DNA from 3 places in the Paenibacillus sp. GD4 genome. Region 1 is predicted to be linked to each of the others. Evidence: a T-box and tRNA genes for the amino acid it is inferred to sense, from the RefSeq annotation. Region 1 holds a T-box; the other regions hold tRNA genes.
What was found. The T-box of region 1 lies ahead of metG (methionine--tRNA ligase). A T-box ahead of a tRNA ligase gene usually reads a tRNA of that ligase, here a tRNA-Met.
Positions count from the first base shown of each region.

Region 2: it has a tRNA-Met gene. The T-box ahead of metG (methionine--tRNA ligase) is inferred to sense a tRNA for this amino acid. The anticodon was not compared.
Region 3: it has a tRNA-Met gene. The T-box ahead of metG (methionine--tRNA ligase) is inferred to sense a tRNA for this amino acid. The anticodon was not compared.

Region 1 is NZ_JAVCYK010000002.1:1,577,399-1,582,782, forward strand. Features, by position in the region: gene RAC89_RS29850 (OmpL47-type beta-barrel domain-containing protein) at 1-1,344, shown strand, start outside; T-box leader at 1,526-1,787, shown strand; partial or broken gene metG (methionine--tRNA ligase) at 1,828-3,471, shown strand; gene RAC89_RS29860 (dihydrofolate reductase family protein) at 3,786-4,328, shown strand; gene RAC89_RS29865 (ATP-binding cassette domain-containing protein) at 4,351-5,384, shown strand, end outside.
Region 2 is NZ_JAVCYK010000001.1:1,931,673-1,937,056, forward strand. Features, by position in the region: gene RAC89_RS08980 (S-layer homology domain-containing protein) at 1-301, opposite strand, end outside; tRNA gene RAC89_RS08985 (tRNA-Pro) at 453-526, opposite strand; tRNA gene RAC89_RS08990 (tRNA-Arg) at 670-746, opposite strand; tRNA gene RAC89_RS08995 (tRNA-Gly) at 752-826, opposite strand; tRNA gene RAC89_RS09000 (tRNA-Leu) at 832-915, opposite strand; tRNA gene RAC89_RS09005 (tRNA-Leu) at 928-1,013, opposite strand; tRNA gene RAC89_RS09010 (tRNA-Lys) at 1,022-1,094, opposite strand; tRNA gene RAC89_RS09015 (tRNA-Gln) at 1,105-1,176, opposite strand; tRNA gene RAC89_RS09020 (tRNA-His) at 1,190-1,262, opposite strand; tRNA gene RAC89_RS09025 (tRNA-Trp) at 1,280-1,353, opposite strand; tRNA gene RAC89_RS09030 (tRNA-Tyr) at 1,360-1,444, opposite strand; tRNA gene RAC89_RS09035 (tRNA-Thr) at 1,457-1,532, opposite strand; tRNA gene RAC89_RS09040 (tRNA-Phe) at 1,540-1,612, opposite strand; tRNA gene RAC89_RS09045 (tRNA-Asp) at 1,739-1,815, opposite strand; tRNA gene RAC89_RS09050 (tRNA-Met) at 1,827-1,903, opposite strand; tRNA gene RAC89_RS09055 (tRNA-Val) at 1,920-1,995, opposite strand; tRNA gene RAC89_RS09060 (tRNA-Glu) at 2,003-2,077, opposite strand; tRNA gene RAC89_RS09065 (tRNA-Asn) at 2,085-2,160, opposite strand; rRNA gene RAC89_RS09070 (23S ribosomal RNA) at 2,229-5,139, opposite strand.
Region 3 is NZ_JAVCYK010000001.1:2,987,782-2,993,165, reverse strand. Features, by position in the region: gene RAC89_RS14405 (sugar kinase) at 1-330, opposite strand, end outside; gene kduD (2-dehydro-3-deoxy-D-gluconate 5-dehydrogenase KduD) at 334-1,089, opposite strand; tRNA gene RAC89_RS14395 (tRNA-Arg) at 1,315-1,388, opposite strand; tRNA gene RAC89_RS14390 (tRNA-Gly) at 1,400-1,473, opposite strand; tRNA gene RAC89_RS14385 (tRNA-Pro) at 1,491-1,564, opposite strand; tRNA gene RAC89_RS14380 (tRNA-Leu) at 1,574-1,653, opposite strand; tRNA gene RAC89_RS14375 (tRNA-Gly) at 1,660-1,734, opposite strand; tRNA gene RAC89_RS14370 (tRNA-Gly) at 1,801-1,875, opposite strand; tRNA gene RAC89_RS14365 (tRNA-Leu) at 1,881-1,963, opposite strand; tRNA gene RAC89_RS14360 (tRNA-Lys) at 1,978-2,053, opposite strand; tRNA gene RAC89_RS14355 (tRNA-Gln) at 2,062-2,136, opposite strand; tRNA gene RAC89_RS14350 (tRNA-His) at 2,149-2,224, opposite strand; tRNA gene RAC89_RS14345 (tRNA-Asp) at 2,242-2,318, opposite strand; tRNA gene RAC89_RS14340 (tRNA-Met) at 2,330-2,406, opposite strand; tRNA gene RAC89_RS14335 (tRNA-Val) at 2,423-2,498, opposite strand; tRNA gene RAC89_RS14330 (tRNA-Glu) at 2,612-2,683, opposite strand; tRNA gene RAC89_RS14325 (tRNA-Asn) at 2,693-2,768, opposite strand; rRNA gene rrf (5S ribosomal RNA) at 2,799-2,915, opposite strand; rRNA gene RAC89_RS14315 (23S ribosomal RNA) at 3,012-5,384, opposite strand, start outside.

The DNA of each region.
Region 1 (5,384 bases):
TTTCTGGGGGCGTCCATCGTTCCGACTTGGCGGACCAGTCTAGAGTGGGATTCCGCGGCTATGGAGTTTGTAGATGCTTTTTCCGTTGACAATTACGTGAACGATGCCACCTGGATTTCGAGATACGAGACTTACGGCAAACCGCTGCTGAATCTGGAGTATACATTTAGTACGACCCAACGCGGTCTCTCGCCTGTCAATTCGGGTACAACCGTAGGAAGCACAGCGGATAGAGGTTATGCCTTCAAGTCTTTCGTTGAAAGTCAAATCTCCCATCCGTTGTTTGTCGGGTCGGGATGGTTCTCATACTACGACCAGGCGGTTACGTGGCGTAAAGATGGGGAAAACTTCAATATCGGGCTGGTAAACCAACAGGATCAGCCCTATACGGATATGGTCAATATCATGAAGACCGTCAATGCCGGCCTAGAGCAGGTACATGATAACGCCGGCAATCCCCAAAGCTTCGAAACAACAGCTATGTTGACGCCGGCGCAGCCGGATGGACAGAACGGCTGGTACGTTAACCCGGCTACGCTCGCCTTAAGCGCTTCGAATCAGCTGTCGGGCGGCTTGCAGACCGAATACAGTCCGGATGGGGGAGCTACTTGGGAGTTATATTCGTCCCCGGTGACGTTCGATCAAGACGGACAGTATACCGTGAAATATCACTCGTTAGACCAAACAGGAAACGAAGAGGCCATAAAAACGATCAGCTTGATGGTGGATAAGACGGCGCCGACTACCGTCGCAACGGTTAGCCCGGCAGCACCTGACGGCAGCAACGGATGGTATAAATCCGACGTCACGGTAAGCCTCGCGGTATATCAAGATGTATCCGGCTTGGCGAAGACGGAGTACCGGGTAAATCATGGCGGATGGATTAGCTATACAGGCTCGATCCCTGCTTTCGGCGAAGGAAACTATAAGATCGACTATCGCAGTGTGGATCAAGCTGGTAACGTAGAACAGATTCGCACGATCGAGTTCAAGATCGACAAGACCGCGCCGTTAGTAACGATCCAACTGGATAAAACGTCCCTGTGGCCAGCCAATCACAAAATGATCGATATCCTGGCAGCGCTTCATCCGACCGATACTGCATCGGGCATCGATTCTGTACTCTTAACCTCAGTGACAAGCAATGAACCGGACAGCGGCCTGGGCGACATCGAGGCTGATTTCGGTACAGCGGCGACAAGGGTTCGTTTGCGTGCCGATAGATCCGGCGGCGGATCGGGACGCGTATATACGGTTACTTATACGGTTACCGATAAAGCAGGTCATAAGAAGGATGTTTCGGCGACGGTCACGGTACCGCATGACAGAGGAGCCGCGCAATGATGAACGACTCAGCTTCCTAACCTTATCGAAATGGATAATGACCACCCTCATGCCGGATCGGCATGAGGGTAGTCCGCGTAGGGAGGAGCGATCCACGTTACACACAACCAGCCCCCTACTCCGAAAAAAACCTTGACTTTGGAATAAACGTTTAGTAAAATTTCCAATAACTTGAATATTTTGAAAAGCTAAGAAGAGAAAGAGTACCTTGGTGACAGCTTTTACAGAGAGCTCCGGCAGCTGAAAAGGAGTAATGAATAGCCTAGGGAACATGGTCTCAGAGCTGCGCATCGAAACCATATTTGGTCGTAGGCTGCGCCGGAACCCGCATCCGTTACTGTGCTAGGGTATAAACGTAAAAAGCGTCGTACCTGAAGAGGTGAATGCCGCAAGGCATTGATAAAATTGGGTGGTACCACGTGAGCACAACTCTCGTCCCTATGGGATGAGGGTTTTTTTGTTTGTCCAAAAAAAGGAGGGCATCACATGGCGAAAATATTTATTGGTGGAGCATGGCCATATGCGAATGGTTCGTTGCACCTTGGACGATTGGCAAGTTTATTGCCGGGGGATGTATTGGCACGTTATTTCCGTGCGAAGGGCGAAGATGTGTTGTACGTGTCTGGCAGCGATTGTCATGGAACACCGGTCGCTGTTCAAGCCAATCATGAGGGAGTCTCGCCAAGTGATATTGCAGATCGATACCATCGAGAATTTGTCGACTGCTTTCATCGCTTGGGCTTTACCTATGATTTATATACTCGAACCGATCAAGAATTTCACCATCGAGTAGTACAAGACTTATTCTTAAGGCTTCTGGAAAACGGACATCTGTACAAGAAAACAATATTGCAGACATATTGCGAAACGGATCAACAATTTTTACCGGATCGTTATGTTGAAGGGAATTGCCCTGTATGCGGACATCGAGCCCGAGGCGATCAATGTGATTATTGTTCAACATTGCTCGACCCGGCGGACTTATTGGAAAAGACATGCAAAATTTGCGGAAATCCCCCAGTTGAGCGCCCGACGGAACATTTTTATCTTGCTCTGTCTACATTTCAAGATGAACTCAGCCAATATGCGGAAAAGGCTCGGGGCTGGAGAGATAACGCCGTTAAATTGACCCAAAGATACTTAGAAGAGGGGCTTCAAGATCGAGCGGCAACTAGAGATTTGACATGGGGCGTGGGAGTTCCGGTTGAAGAATTTGAAGAAAAGAAAATCTATGTTTGGGTTGAAGCTGTTAGCGGGTACCTGTCGGTAAGCAAAAAGTGGGCAGCTGAGACGGGAGGCAGCTGGGAATCCTTTTGGTTGGACTTGGAAAAGGATATAACCGCTTATTATGTTCATGGAAAGGACAATATACCTTTTCATACGCTGGTCTGGCCTGCACTTCTCTTGGGTGTCGGGGGGCTGCATTTGCCGGATCGAATCATCTCATGCGAGTATATGACATTGGAAGGGCAAAAGTTTTCGACAAGCCGTAATTGGGCAGTTTGGGTACCTGATGTTCTGAACAGGTATCAACCGGACTCCATTCGATACTTTCTCATCGCAAATGGGCCGGAAAAGCGTGACACTGATTTTTCTTGGAGGGAGTTCATTCACAGCCACAATGGCGAGCTGCTGGGTGCTTTTGGAAACTTTGTTAACCGTACGTTAGTCTTTATTGACAAATCCTTCGAAGGACGTATTCCGCCAGGAGAACTAAATGGGGTTTGTAAAAAGGAAACGGAAGAGTTGTATCGGGTTTCCGGAAACCTCATTGAAGAAGGCCGTCACAAGGAGGCCATTGAGTTGATTTTCACATACGTTCGCCAAGCAAACAAATTTTTTGACGAACAAAAGCCTTGGATACAAATCAAGGATAATCGAGAGGCATGCGGAGCTACATTACATGCTTGTGTCCAAATCATTGCGAACCTTTCCAATCTGCTCCATCCTTTCCTCCCCTTCTCTTGTGAGAAAATAAGAGGATTTCTTACACTTGAACAACCGAGCTGGAAGTTGATTCAAATTCCGGCGGACCGACAAATCCAAAATCTAGAGCTACTGTTCGAGCGAATCGACATTAGTCGGATAGAAGAAGAAAACAGACTCTTGGAGATGCAAAGGTTGTAGGCTCACTCAACCGGGGAGGAGACTTCCATCCGGATGATCCTTTCTCCATCACCTGCTTCGACATTTAACGGAATAGGATCCAAATTTCCCGGGAAATGCTGGAGAATGCCAGAATGTGTCGAATTGCAATAATCCGCAAGCTAAGGTTAATAGGACGTTTATTATCTCAGCATCTCTCGACTGCCCCATGAGAACACGCGCGTAGCTTTTCAGGGAATCGCTCTGACGGAGAGCTCTCTTTTATTAATATGACATAAGTTGACGTATTTGAGGGTCTATAATGGGTGGTAGATTAACGAAAGGAGTAACAAAACATGAATCGAAAAATAATTTTAGATTTAGCGGTTACTTTAGATGGTTTTATTGAAGGAAAAAATGGTGAAGTTGATTGGTGCATTATGGACTCTGAGATGGGGTTTCACCATTTTTTAAATCAAATTGATACCATTATATATGGAAGAAAAAGCTATGATATATGGGGACAATTTACTCCAGAACTTGAACATACGGATTTTGAAAGAGAATTCTGGGAATCGGTTCACAGCAAAGAGAAATATGTGTTTTCCAGGACGCAAAAAGGGATAGATAATAAAGCAATATTTATCAACGATAGTATTGTTGAAAAAGTAAATGAATTAAAGAATAAGCCTGGCAAAGACATCTGGCTATATGGTGGAGCAAGTCTTATTACAACTTTTATCAATTTAGGACTTGTTGATGAATATAGATTATCCGTTCATCCTGTTGTTTTGGGAGAAGGAAAACCGCTGTTTGTGGATATGAAACAGAGATTGAATTTGAAATTCGTTACTACAAGAACGTTCTCCTCAGGTGTTGTACAATTAATTTATCATTAAGAAAATCCGAGGTGAAGGGGCTATGAAAGTCAATGATATCGTAATTGAGGGAGCACGCGAGAATAACCTTAAAAACGTGAGTGTCCGCATACCGAAGCAAAAAATCACGATCTTCACAGGCGTCTCGGGCTCGGGCAAATCTTCCCTGGTTTTCGACACCATCAGTGCCGAAGCTCAGCGGCAGCTTAACGAGACTTTTTCCACCTTCATCCGCAATCGGCTGCCCCGTTTTGGTCAACCGGATACCGATCGGATTGAAAACCTGTCTACGGCGGTTGTGATCGATCAGAAAAAGCTCGGGGGCAACTCCCGTTCGACGGTCGGCACGATCACGGATATATATTCGATGCTCCGGTTGCTTTTCTCCAGAATCGGTAAACCTTTTGCTGGTAATTCGCATGTTTTCTCGTTTAACGACCCGGCTGGCATGTGCCCGGAATGCTCCGGAGTCGGACAAGTGGTGCAGTTCGATGTGGACAAGCTGCTTGACAGGTCCAAGTCGCTGAATGAAGGCGCAATCCTGTTCCCCGTATTTAAAGTGGGCAGCTGGTACTTGAATACGTATACCCATTCCGGCTTGTTCGACAACGACAAGCGGCTCGCCGACTTTACGCCGGCGGAATGGGATACCCTCCTCCACGGCAAAGAAAGCAAGATCGTATACCGCACCAAAGGCGGCGATATCGAATCGGATTATGAAGGTCTGCTGCCTAAGCTCACCCGCCTGTATTTAAAGCGAGACAGCAGCGAGATGTCAGATGCCAAACGCGAAACCCTTAACCGCTTTCTAACCTATAGCGAGTGTCACCTTTGCGGGGGCAGCCGGCTTAATCAAGCGGCCTTGGGCTGCCGGATTAACGGATACAACATTGCCCAATGCGCGGCGATGGAGATTGGCGAGCTAATACGTATGATTGAAGCGATTCAGGATCCCGTTGCCGGCCCGATGATTGACGGGATTCTGAACCGGCTGAATCATCTGGTCTCTATCGGGCTGGAGTATCTGAGTCTGGATCGGCAGACTACAACCTTGTCGGGCGGGGAGTCGCAGCGCAT
Region 2 (5,384 bases), on a different contig from region 1:
TCATAAAAGCGAAATACCGCTCATCCGAGCTCAGCTTGGTATACGGTGAATCCGAAGCCGCATACACCATACTTAGAAATCCGTTATTCAGCTTACTTAACAGATTCCATGACAGCGGCGCAGCCAGACGGTAAGTTGCAGCAGCTACACTAGATACGGACTGAGCGCCGTATGGTTCTGCAACATTTCCCCCACTGCTTGTAGCATCTGCTGCCGACGGCAGCACCGATGTAGTTAACAGCAAGGCAGTCATGGTAGAAGCCATGGTTTTTCTAAGTTTTTGCCAACGAACTGATTTCACTGGTTTACCCTCCGATACGTCTGATACACATCGTATCACATTATATCGTACTTACCTAAGTTTTCCAGTGGTAAATTACACATTTTAGAAAAAATAAATAATAAAAAAACCACCTCTTTATGAAAAAGAGATGGTTGTGCGTTTGAAAGAATCGGGACGACACGATTCGAACATGCGACCCCCTGGTCCCAAACCAGGTGCTCTACCAAGCTGAGCTACGTCCCGTTACTAATATAAAGCTTTCATAGCGTGCCCTGAGAGATACGGCCTTTGGCCGACTGCGTAGTATTCCTACCGAAGCGCAGCTCCGACGAACTCCTTCGTCTGAATCTGTTTCCAGTTCACTTTGCAATTCGATGAAGCTTTAATGGCGTGCCCTGAGAGATTCGAACTCCCGACCTTTTGATTCGTAGTCAAACGCTCTATCCGGCTGAGCTAAGGGCACATATATGGAGCGGAAGACGGGACTCGAACCCGCGACCCTCGCCTTGGCAAGGCGATGCTCTACCACTGAGCCACTTCCGCAAGGATGCAGTCGAGAGGACTCGAACCTCCACGGCTGTTACACCACTAGAACCTGAATCTAGCGCGTCTGCCAATTCCGCCACGACTGCATATAGAGTTGATGGTGCGGTTGAGAGGACTCGAACCTCCACGAGCGTACGCCCACTACCCCCTCAAGATAGCGTGTCTGCCATTCCACCACAACCGCATAAAAAGTGAGTCATGTAGGACTCGAACCTACGACACCCTGATTAAAAGTCAGGTGCTCTACCGACTGAGCTAATGACTCATGAGATACACTGGGGATCTAGGATTCGAACCTAGGCATGACGGAGTCAAAGTCCGTTGCCTTACCGCTTGGCTAATCCCCATTACTGATTAAAGGGCGATCGAAGGGAATTGAACCCTCGAATGCCGGAGCCACAATCCGGTGCGTTAGCCACTTCGCCACGACCGCCACGTTATCAAAGGTACTGGCAGGGGCAGCAGGAATCGAACCCACACCAAAGGTTTTGGAGACCTTTGTTCTACCTTTAAACTATGCCCCTACAGACTGGTGGAGGCTGATGGATTCGAACCACCGAACTCAAGGAGAACAGATTTACAGTCTGCTGCGTTTGGCCACTTCGCTAAGCCTCCGTGGTATTACAATGGTGCCGCCGAGAGGACTTGAACCCCCAACCTACTGATTACAAGTCAGTTGCTCTACCAATTGAGCTACAGCGGCATAAAAGTGGCTCGGGACGGAATCGAACCGCCGACACGAGGATTTTCAGTCCTCTGCTCTACCGACTGAGCTACCGAGCCTAGTTAAAATAAAAAATGGCGGAGCCGACGGGATACTCTTCGTTGCACTCCGAGACTGTGATGTGAAGCTACCGAAGCTTATGCTCCGACGAACCCAAGGGTTCTCATCCCTCACAGGTTGTTATATGGCGGAGCCGACGGGATTCGAACCCGCGGTCTCCTGCGTGACAGGCAGGCATGTTAGGCCTCTACACCACGGCTCCGCAATAAAAATTGGTTGCGGGGGCAGGATTTGAACCTGCGGCCTTCGGGTTATGAGCCCGACGAGCTACCGGGCTGCTCCACCCCGCGTCGTGTGAATCTTATATGGTGGAGGCTGACGGGATCGAACCGCCGACCCTCTGCTTGTAAGGCAGATGCTCTCCCAGCTGAGCTAAGCCTCCATATTAGTGGTGACCCGTAGGGGATTCGAACCCCTGTTACCTCCGTGAAAGGGAGGTGTCTTAACCCCTTGACCAACGGGCCTTATAAGTGGCTCCCCGAACAGGACTCGAACCTGTGACAACTCGATTAACAGTCGAGTGCTCTACCAACTGAGCTATCAGGGAATAGCGTTTCAAAGCGACTTGCGCCTTGAAAACTGGATTCGAAACTTCAGCAAATGTCATATGCTTTATAGGATAAGCCCTCGACCGATTAGTATTCGTCAGCTCCACACGTTGCCGCGCTTCCACCCCGAACCTATCTACCTCGTCGTCTACAAGGGGTCTTACATACTGGGAAATCTCATCTTGAGGGGGGCTTCACGCTTAGATGCTTTCAGCGCTTATCCCTTCCGTACTTGGCTATCCAGCCGTGCCTCTGGCGAGACAACTGGTACACCAGCGGTACGTCCATCCCGGTCCTCTCGTACTAAGGACAGCTCCTCTCAAATTTCCTACGCCCGCGACAGATAGGGACCGAACTGTCTCACGACGTTCTGAACCCAGCTCGCGTACCGCTTTAATGGGCGAACAGCCCAACCCTTGGGACCTACTTCAGCCCCAGGATGCGATGAGCCGACATCGAGGTGCCAAACCTCCCCGTCGATGTGGACTCTTGGGGGAGATAAGCCTGTTATCCCCAGGGTAGCTTTTATCCGTTGAGCGATGGCCCTTCCATTCGGTACCACCGGATCACTAAGCCCGACTTTCGTCCCTGCTCGACCTGTTTGTCTCGCAGTCAAGCTCCCTTATGCCTTTGCACTCTTCGAATGATTTCCAACCATTCTGAGGGAACCTTGGGGCGCCTCCGTTACTCTTTAGGAGGCGACCGCCCCAGTCAAACTGCCTACCTGACACTGTCCCCACACCAGCTAATGGTGCCAGGTTAGAACTCCGATACGATCAGGGTGGTATCCCAACGGCGCCTCCACCGAAGCTGGCGCTCCGGCTTCCTAGGCTCCCACCTATCCTGTACAGATCGTACCAAAGTCCAATATCAAGCTGCAGTAAAGCTCCATGGGGTCTTTCCGTCTTGTCGCGGGTAACCTGCATCTTCACAGGTATTAAAATTTCACCGGATCTCTCGTCGAGACAGCGCCCAAGTCGTTACGCCATTCGTGCGGGTCAGAATTTACCTGACAAGGAATTTCGCTACCTTAGGACCGTTATAGTTACGGCCGCCGTTTACTGGGGCTTCGGTTCACAGCTTCGGATTGCTCCTAACCGCTCCCCTTAACCTTCCAGCACCGGGCAGGCGTCAGCCCGTATACTTCGCCTTGCGGCTTCGCACAGACCTGTGTTTTTGCTAAACAGTCGCTTGGGCCTTTTCACTGCGGCCCCCTCGGGCTATTCACCCTACCGAGGCACCCCTTCTCCCGAAGTTACGGGGTCATTTTGCCGAGTTCCTTAACGAGAGTTCTTCCGAGCGCCTTAGCATGCTCTGCTCGCCTACCTGTGTCGGTTTGCGGTACGGGCACCTTCTCCCTGGCTAGAGGCTTTTCTTGGCAGCTTGAACTCATGACCTTCGCTACTAAAATTTCGCTCCCCATCACAGCCCAGCCTTTCGGTTAGCGGATTTGCCTACTAACCAGCCTCGCTGCTTGGACGGACATCCATCAGTCCGCGTCACTATCCTTCTGCGTCACCCCATTGCTCATAACGGTTCACGGTGGTACAGGAATTTCAACCTGTTGTCCTTCGACTACGCCTTTCGGCCTCGCCTTAGGTCCCGACTTACCCTGAGCGGACGAACCTTCCTCAGGAACCCTTAGGCTTACGGCGGACAAGATTCTCACTTGTCTTTTCGTTACTCATACCGGCATTCTCACTTGTAACCGCTCCAGCTGTCCTCACGATCAACCTTCACTGCTGTTACAACGCTCCCCTACTGCCCATCATTGGACCCATAGCTTCGGTGGTGTGTTTAGCCCCGTTACATTTTCGGCGCAGAGTCACTCGACCAGTGAGCTATTACGCACTCTTTCAATGGTGGCTGCTTCTAAGCCAACATCCTGGTTGTCTTTGCAACTCCACATCCTTTCCCACTTAACACACACTTGGGGACCTTAGCTGATGATCTGGGCTGTTTCCCTCTTGACAATGGATCTTAGCACTCACTGTCTGACTCCCGGGTTAAAGTCTGCGGCATTCAGAGTTTGACTGGACTTGGTAACCCTTGGCGGGCCCCGCACCCAATCAGTGCTTTACCTCCGCGACTCATCACCCGAGGCTAGCCCTAAAGCTATTTCGGGGAGAACCAGCTATCTCCGAGTTCGATTGGAATTTCTCCGCTACCCCCACCTCATCCCCGAATTTTTCAACATTCGTGGGTTCGGGCCTCCAGTGCGTGTTACCGCACCTTCACCCTGGACAGGGGTAGATCACACGGTTTCGGGTCTACGTCTACGTACTTATTCGCCCTATTCAGACTCGCTTTCGCTGCGGCTCCGGCTTCTCACCTTAACCTTGCGCGTAAACGTAACTCGCCGGTTCATTCTACAAAAGGCACGCCATCACTCATTAACGAGCTCTGACTTCTTGTAAGCACACGGTTTCAGGTTCTTTTTCACTCCGCTCCCGCGGTTCTTTTCACCTTTCCCTCACGGTACTGCTTCACTATCGGTCACCAGGGAGTATTTAGCCTTGGCAGATGGTCCTGCCGGATTCCGACGGGGTTTCACGTGTCCCGCCGTACTCAGGATCCGTCTAGAGTCTCGGTTGCTTTCGGTTACGGGGCTGTTACCCACTTTGGCCGGCCTTTCCAGACCTGTTCGCCTACCAACCTGCACTCACATTGACGTCCTACAACCCCAAGGGGCAAGCCCCTTGGTTTGGGCTGTTCCGCTTTCGCTCGCCGCTACTGACGGAATCACTTTTGTTTTCTTTTCCTGAGGGTACTTAGATGTTTCAGTTCCCCTCGTCTGCCTCCTACACAGCTATGTATTCACTGTGTGGTACGTGAGTATTACCTCACGCGGGTTCCCCCATTCGGACATCCCCGGATCAAAGCCTGCTTACGGCTCCCCGAGGCATTTCGTCGTTCGCCACGTCCTTCTTCGGCTCCTGGTGCCTAGGCATCCTCCGTGTGCTCTTATTAGCTTAACCTATCGCTTCATATGCTATTTCTTCGTTCCGTTGTGCTTCGCACAAAGTCACTCTTAAACAACATATTTCGCTAGTAGCTATTCTAAGATCGGATGATCTTCGACATTTTGCTTTGTTTCGATATCCAGTTTTCAAGGAACAAGAGTTCTGAAAGGCATTGCACCTTTCAAAACTGAACAACGAGGAGAGTGAGTTCGCTGCAACTGTTACATCGTGGAACGATGTCAGTTGTCAGCTATTATGTC
Region 3 (5,384 bases), on a different contig from region 1:
TACCGATGTCTTGCCTGACACAACCTCGCGAAGCATTAGGCCCGTCGGTGCTTCCGTAGTCAGCTCGACACGGGATACATCCACACCTTCGCCCCGGATTTTCTTCAAAATCATGCGGCCGAAAGGATCCTTGCCCAACCGGCTGAACCATCCCACGCGATGACCAAGACGAGATACCCCGATCGCTACATTACTCTCGGCACCGCCAAATAAACCTTGAAACCCCGTTGCGTATTCGATTCCTTTGACACCATTAGGCATCATTAATGCCATTGTTTCCCCAAAAGTGATAATCTCCGGTTGAAACATCTGCTGTCCTTGGTTTGTCATGGGTTACCTCGACATCCATCCGCCATCCACGCAAAGGACGTGTCCGGACATGTAATCAGAAGCCTTCGATGCTAAGAATATCACTGGACCTTGCATGTCTTCCGGCGTTCCCCAACGTGCTGCAGGAATTCTTACAAGGATTTGGGCGTTTCTTTCCTCATCGGCACGCAGAGCCGCTGTGTTGTCCGTTTCCATATACCCTGGTGCAATGGCGTTGACTTGAATGCCCTTGCTGGCCCATTCGTTTGCTAATGCCTTCGTTACCCCCGCAATTGCATGCTTAGACGCGGTATAGCCCGGTACGTTAATGCCGCCCTGGTAGCTCAGCATGGATGCAATATTAATGATTTTACCTGATCCTTGTTTAATCATCTCCCGGCCAACCAATTGGGAAAGGAAGAAAGCGGAATTCAGATTTAGCTGCAATACATCATGCCAATCCTGTGCCGCATGATCCGCTGCAGGCGTACGACGAATAATCCCTGCATTGTTAACCAAAATATCAATCTTGCCGAAAACCTTCAGCGCCTCATCCACAACCCCTTGCAGAGCATTCTCATCCATTAGGTTGGCCACTACTGTGTGTACCTTGCGTCCCATGGCTTCGATTTGCTCCTGCGTCTCACGGGATCGGTCATTACTTGTTACAATCACAATATCAGCACCAGCCTTTGCCAGGCCGATCGAAATACCGCCGCCAAGACCCACTGCTCCACCAGTAACAATCGCTACTTTACCGCTCAAATCAAAAAAACTCACGTTCCATTCACCCCTATATCATCTTATGAAATTGAACCAATTCGAACCGATATGAACCATACCGGACATGTCTGCCCCTTATATTATAAGTCAAACCCTAGGAAATGACCAGCAATATACCGATTCGTCAACTTTATCACACCAAAAAAAGACCCTTATCAAAGGGTCTTGACATGTACATTCTTATGATAAAGAAAAAGCCTTCACGAGAAGGGCTTCATCTTACGTCCCAGGAGGGATTCGAACCCCCGACCGACGGCTTAGAAGGCCGTTGCTCTATCCAGCTGAGCTACTGGAACAAAGGACGATATGGAGCGGGTGATGGGAATCGAACCCACGCTACCAGCTTGGAAGGCTGGAGTTCTACCATTGAACTACACCCGCATTATAAATAAGAAAAATCGGGACGACACGATTTGAACATGCGACCCCCTGGTCCCAAACCAGGTGCTCTACCAAGCTGAGCTACGTCCCGAAGTTACAATGCTGGTAGAGGGACTTGAACCCCCACGGTTTCCCTCACGATTTTGAGTCGCGCGCGTCTGCCAATTCCGCCATACCAGCATATTATGGAGCGGAAGACGGGACTCGAACCCGCGACCCTCGCCTTGGCAAGGCGATGCTCTACCACTGAGCCACTTCCGCATACTCACTAAGTGAGACACATTTGATACTTTACAATAAAACCGCATAACTTTCAATAGAAAGTTTTGGAGCGGAAGACGGGACTCGAACCCGCGACCCTCGCCTTGGCAAGGCGATGCTCTACCACTGAGCCACTTCCGCATAGATGGTGCGCGTAGAGGGACTTGAACCCCCACGGTCTCCCGCCAGATCCTAAGTCTGGTGCGTCTGCCAATTCCGCCATACGCGCACAAGGAATAAAACTGGTGAGCCATGTAGGACTCGAACCTACGACACCCTGATTAAAAGTCAGGTGCTCTACCGACTGAGCTAATGGCTCTTAAAGCATGGCTGGGGATCTAGGATTCGAACCTAGGCATGACGGAGTCAAAGTCCGTTGCCTTACCGCTTGGCTAATCCCCAATAAGGTAATAATGGGGCGATCGAAGGGAATTGAACCCTCGAATGCCGGAGCCACAATCCGGTGCGTTAGCCACTTCGCCACGACCGCCAAGTTTATTAAAATAGTGGCGGAGCCGACGGGATTCGAACCCGCGGTCTCCTGCGTGACAGGCAGGCATGTTAGGCCTCTACACCACGGCTCCGCGATAAAGATTGGTTGCGGGGGCAGGATTTGAACCTGCGGCCTTCGGGTTATGAGCCCGACGAGCTACCGGGCTGCTCCACCCCGCGTCGTGTAAATCTTATATGGTGGAGGCTGACGGGATCGAACCGCCGACCCTCTGCTTGTAAGGCAGATGCTCTCCCAGCTGAGCTAAGCCTCCATATTGCTATAACCCGTAGAGGATACTCATCACTGCGTGATGAGACTGCGAAGCATCGCTATCGAAGCTTATGCTCCGACGAACCCAAGGGTTCTCATTAAAGGGTATTGCTATGACCCGTAGGGGATTCGAACCCCTGTTACCTCCGTGAAAGGGAGGTGTCTTAACCCCTTGACCAACGGGCCTTATTAAAATGGCTCCCCGAACAGGACTCGAACCTGTGACAACTCGATTAACAGTCGAGTGCTCTACCAACTGAGCTATCGGGGAATGTTAATAACGAGTGTAAAGCGGTATTTCGCTTGGCGACGTTCTACTCTCCCAGGACCCTTCGGTCCAAGTACTATCGACGCTGGAAGGCTTAACGGTCGTGTTCGGTATGGGTACGCGTGGTTCCCTTCCGCCATCATCACCAAACGTGATGCTTCTGCCAAGAAACATCTAGGTTGTTGTTCAAAGCGACTTGCGCCTTGAAAACTGGATTCGAAACTTCAGCAAATGTCATATGCTTTATAGGATAAGCCCTCGACCGATTAGTATTCGTCAGCTCCACACGTTGCCGCGCTTCCACCCCGAACCTATCTACCTCGTCGTCTACAAGGGGTCTTACATACTGGGAAATCTCATCTTGAGGGGGGCTTCACGCTTAGATGCTTTCAGCGCTTATCCCTTCCGTACTTGGCTATCCAGCCGTGCCTCTGGCGAGACAACTGGTACACCAGCGGTACGTCCATCCCGGTCCTCTCGTACTAAGGACAGCTCCTCTCAAATTTCCTACGCCCGCGACAGATAGGGACCGAACTGTCTCACGACGTTCTGAACCCAGCTCGCGTACCGCTTTAATGGGCGAACAGCCCAACCCTTGGGACCTACTTCAGCCCCAGGATGCGATGAGCCGACATCGAGGTGCCAAACCTCCCCGTCGATGTGGACTCTTGGGGGAGATAAGCCTGTTATCCCCAGGGTAGCTTTTATCCGTTGAGCGATGGCCCTTCCATTCGGTACCACCGGATCACTAAGCCCGACTTTCGTCCCTGCTCGACCTGTTTGTCTCGCAGTCAAGCTCCCTTATGCCTTTGCACTCTTCGAATGATTTCCAACCATTCTGAGGGAACCTTGGGGCGCCTCCGTTACTCTTTAGGAGGCGACCGCCCCAGTCAAACTGCCTACCTGACACTGTCCCCGCACCAGCTAATGGTGCCAGGTTAGAACTCCGATACGATCAGGGTGGTATCCCAACGGCGCCTCCACCGAAGCTGGCGCTCCGGCTTCCTAGGCTCCCACCTATCCTGTACAGATCGTACCAAAGTCCAATATCAAGCTGCAGTAAAGCTCCATGGGGTCTTTCCGTCTTGTCGCGGGTAACCTGCATCTTCACAGGTATTAAAATTTCACCGGATCTCTCGTCGAGACAGCGCCCAAGTCGTTACGCCATTCGTGCGGGTCAGAATTTACCTGACAAGGAATTTCGCTACCTTAGGACCGTTATAGTTACGGCCGCCGTTTACTGGGGCTTCGGTTCACAGCTTCGGGTTTAACCCCTAACCGCTCCCCTTAACCTTCCAGCACCGGGCAGGCGTCAGCCCGTATACTTCGCCTTGCGGCTTCGCACAGACCTGTGTTTTTGCTAAACAGTCGCTTGGGCCTTTTCACTGCGGCCCCCTCGGGCTATTCACCCTACCGAGGCACCCCTTCTCCCGAAGTTACGGGGTCATTTTGCCGAGTTCCTTAACGAGAGTTCTTCCGAGCGCCTTAGCATGCTCTGCTCGCCTACCTGTGTCGGTTTGCGGTACGGGCACCTTCTCCCTGGCTAGAGGCTTTTCTTGGCAGCTTGAACTCATGACCTTCGCTACTATAATTTCGCTCCCCATCACAGCCCAGCCTTTCGGTTAGCGGATTTGCCTACTAACCAGCCTCGCTGCTTGGACGGACATCCATCAGTCCGCGTCACTATCCTTCTGCGTCACCCCATCGCTCATAACGGTTCACGGTGGTACAGGAATTTCAACCTGTTGTCCTTCGACTACGCCTTTCGGCCTCGCCTTAGGTCCCGACTTACCCTGAGCGGACGAACCTTCCTCAGGAACCCTTAGGCTTACGGCGGACAAGATTCTCACTTGTCTTTTCGTTACTCATACCGGCATTCTCACTTGTAACCGCTCCAGCTGTCCTCACGATCAACCTTCACTGCTGTTACAACGCTCCCCTACTGCCCATAATTGGACTCATAGCTTCGGTGGTGTGTTTAGCCCCGTTACATTTTCGGCGCAGAGTCACTCGACCAGTGAGCTATTACGCACTCTTTCAATGGTGGCTGCTTCTAAGCCAACATCCTGGTTGTCTTTGCAACTCCACATCCTTTCCCACTTAACACACACTTGGGGACCTTAGCTGATGATCTGGGCTGTTTCCCTCTTGACAATGGATCTTAGCACTCACTGTCTGACTCCTGGGCATAAGTCTGCGGCATTCAGAGTTTGACTGGACTTGGTAACCCTTGGCGGGCCCCGCACCCAATCAGTGCTTTACCTCCGCGACTCTCAATCCCAAGGCTAGCCCTAAAGCTATTTCGGGGAGAACCAGCTATCTCCGAGTTCGATTGGAATTTCTCCGCTACCCCCACCTCATCCCCGAATTTTTCAACATTCGTGGGTTCGGGCCTCCAGTGCGTGTTACCGCACCTTCACCCTGGACAGGGGTAGATCACACGGTTTCGGGTCTACGTCTACGTACTTATTCGCCCTATTCAGACTCGCTTTCGCTGCGGCTCCGGCTTCTCACCTTAACCTTGCGCGTAAACGTAACTCGCCGGTTCATTCTACAAAAGGCACGCCATCACTCATTAACGAGCTCTGACTTCTTGTAAGCACACGGTTTCAGGTTCTT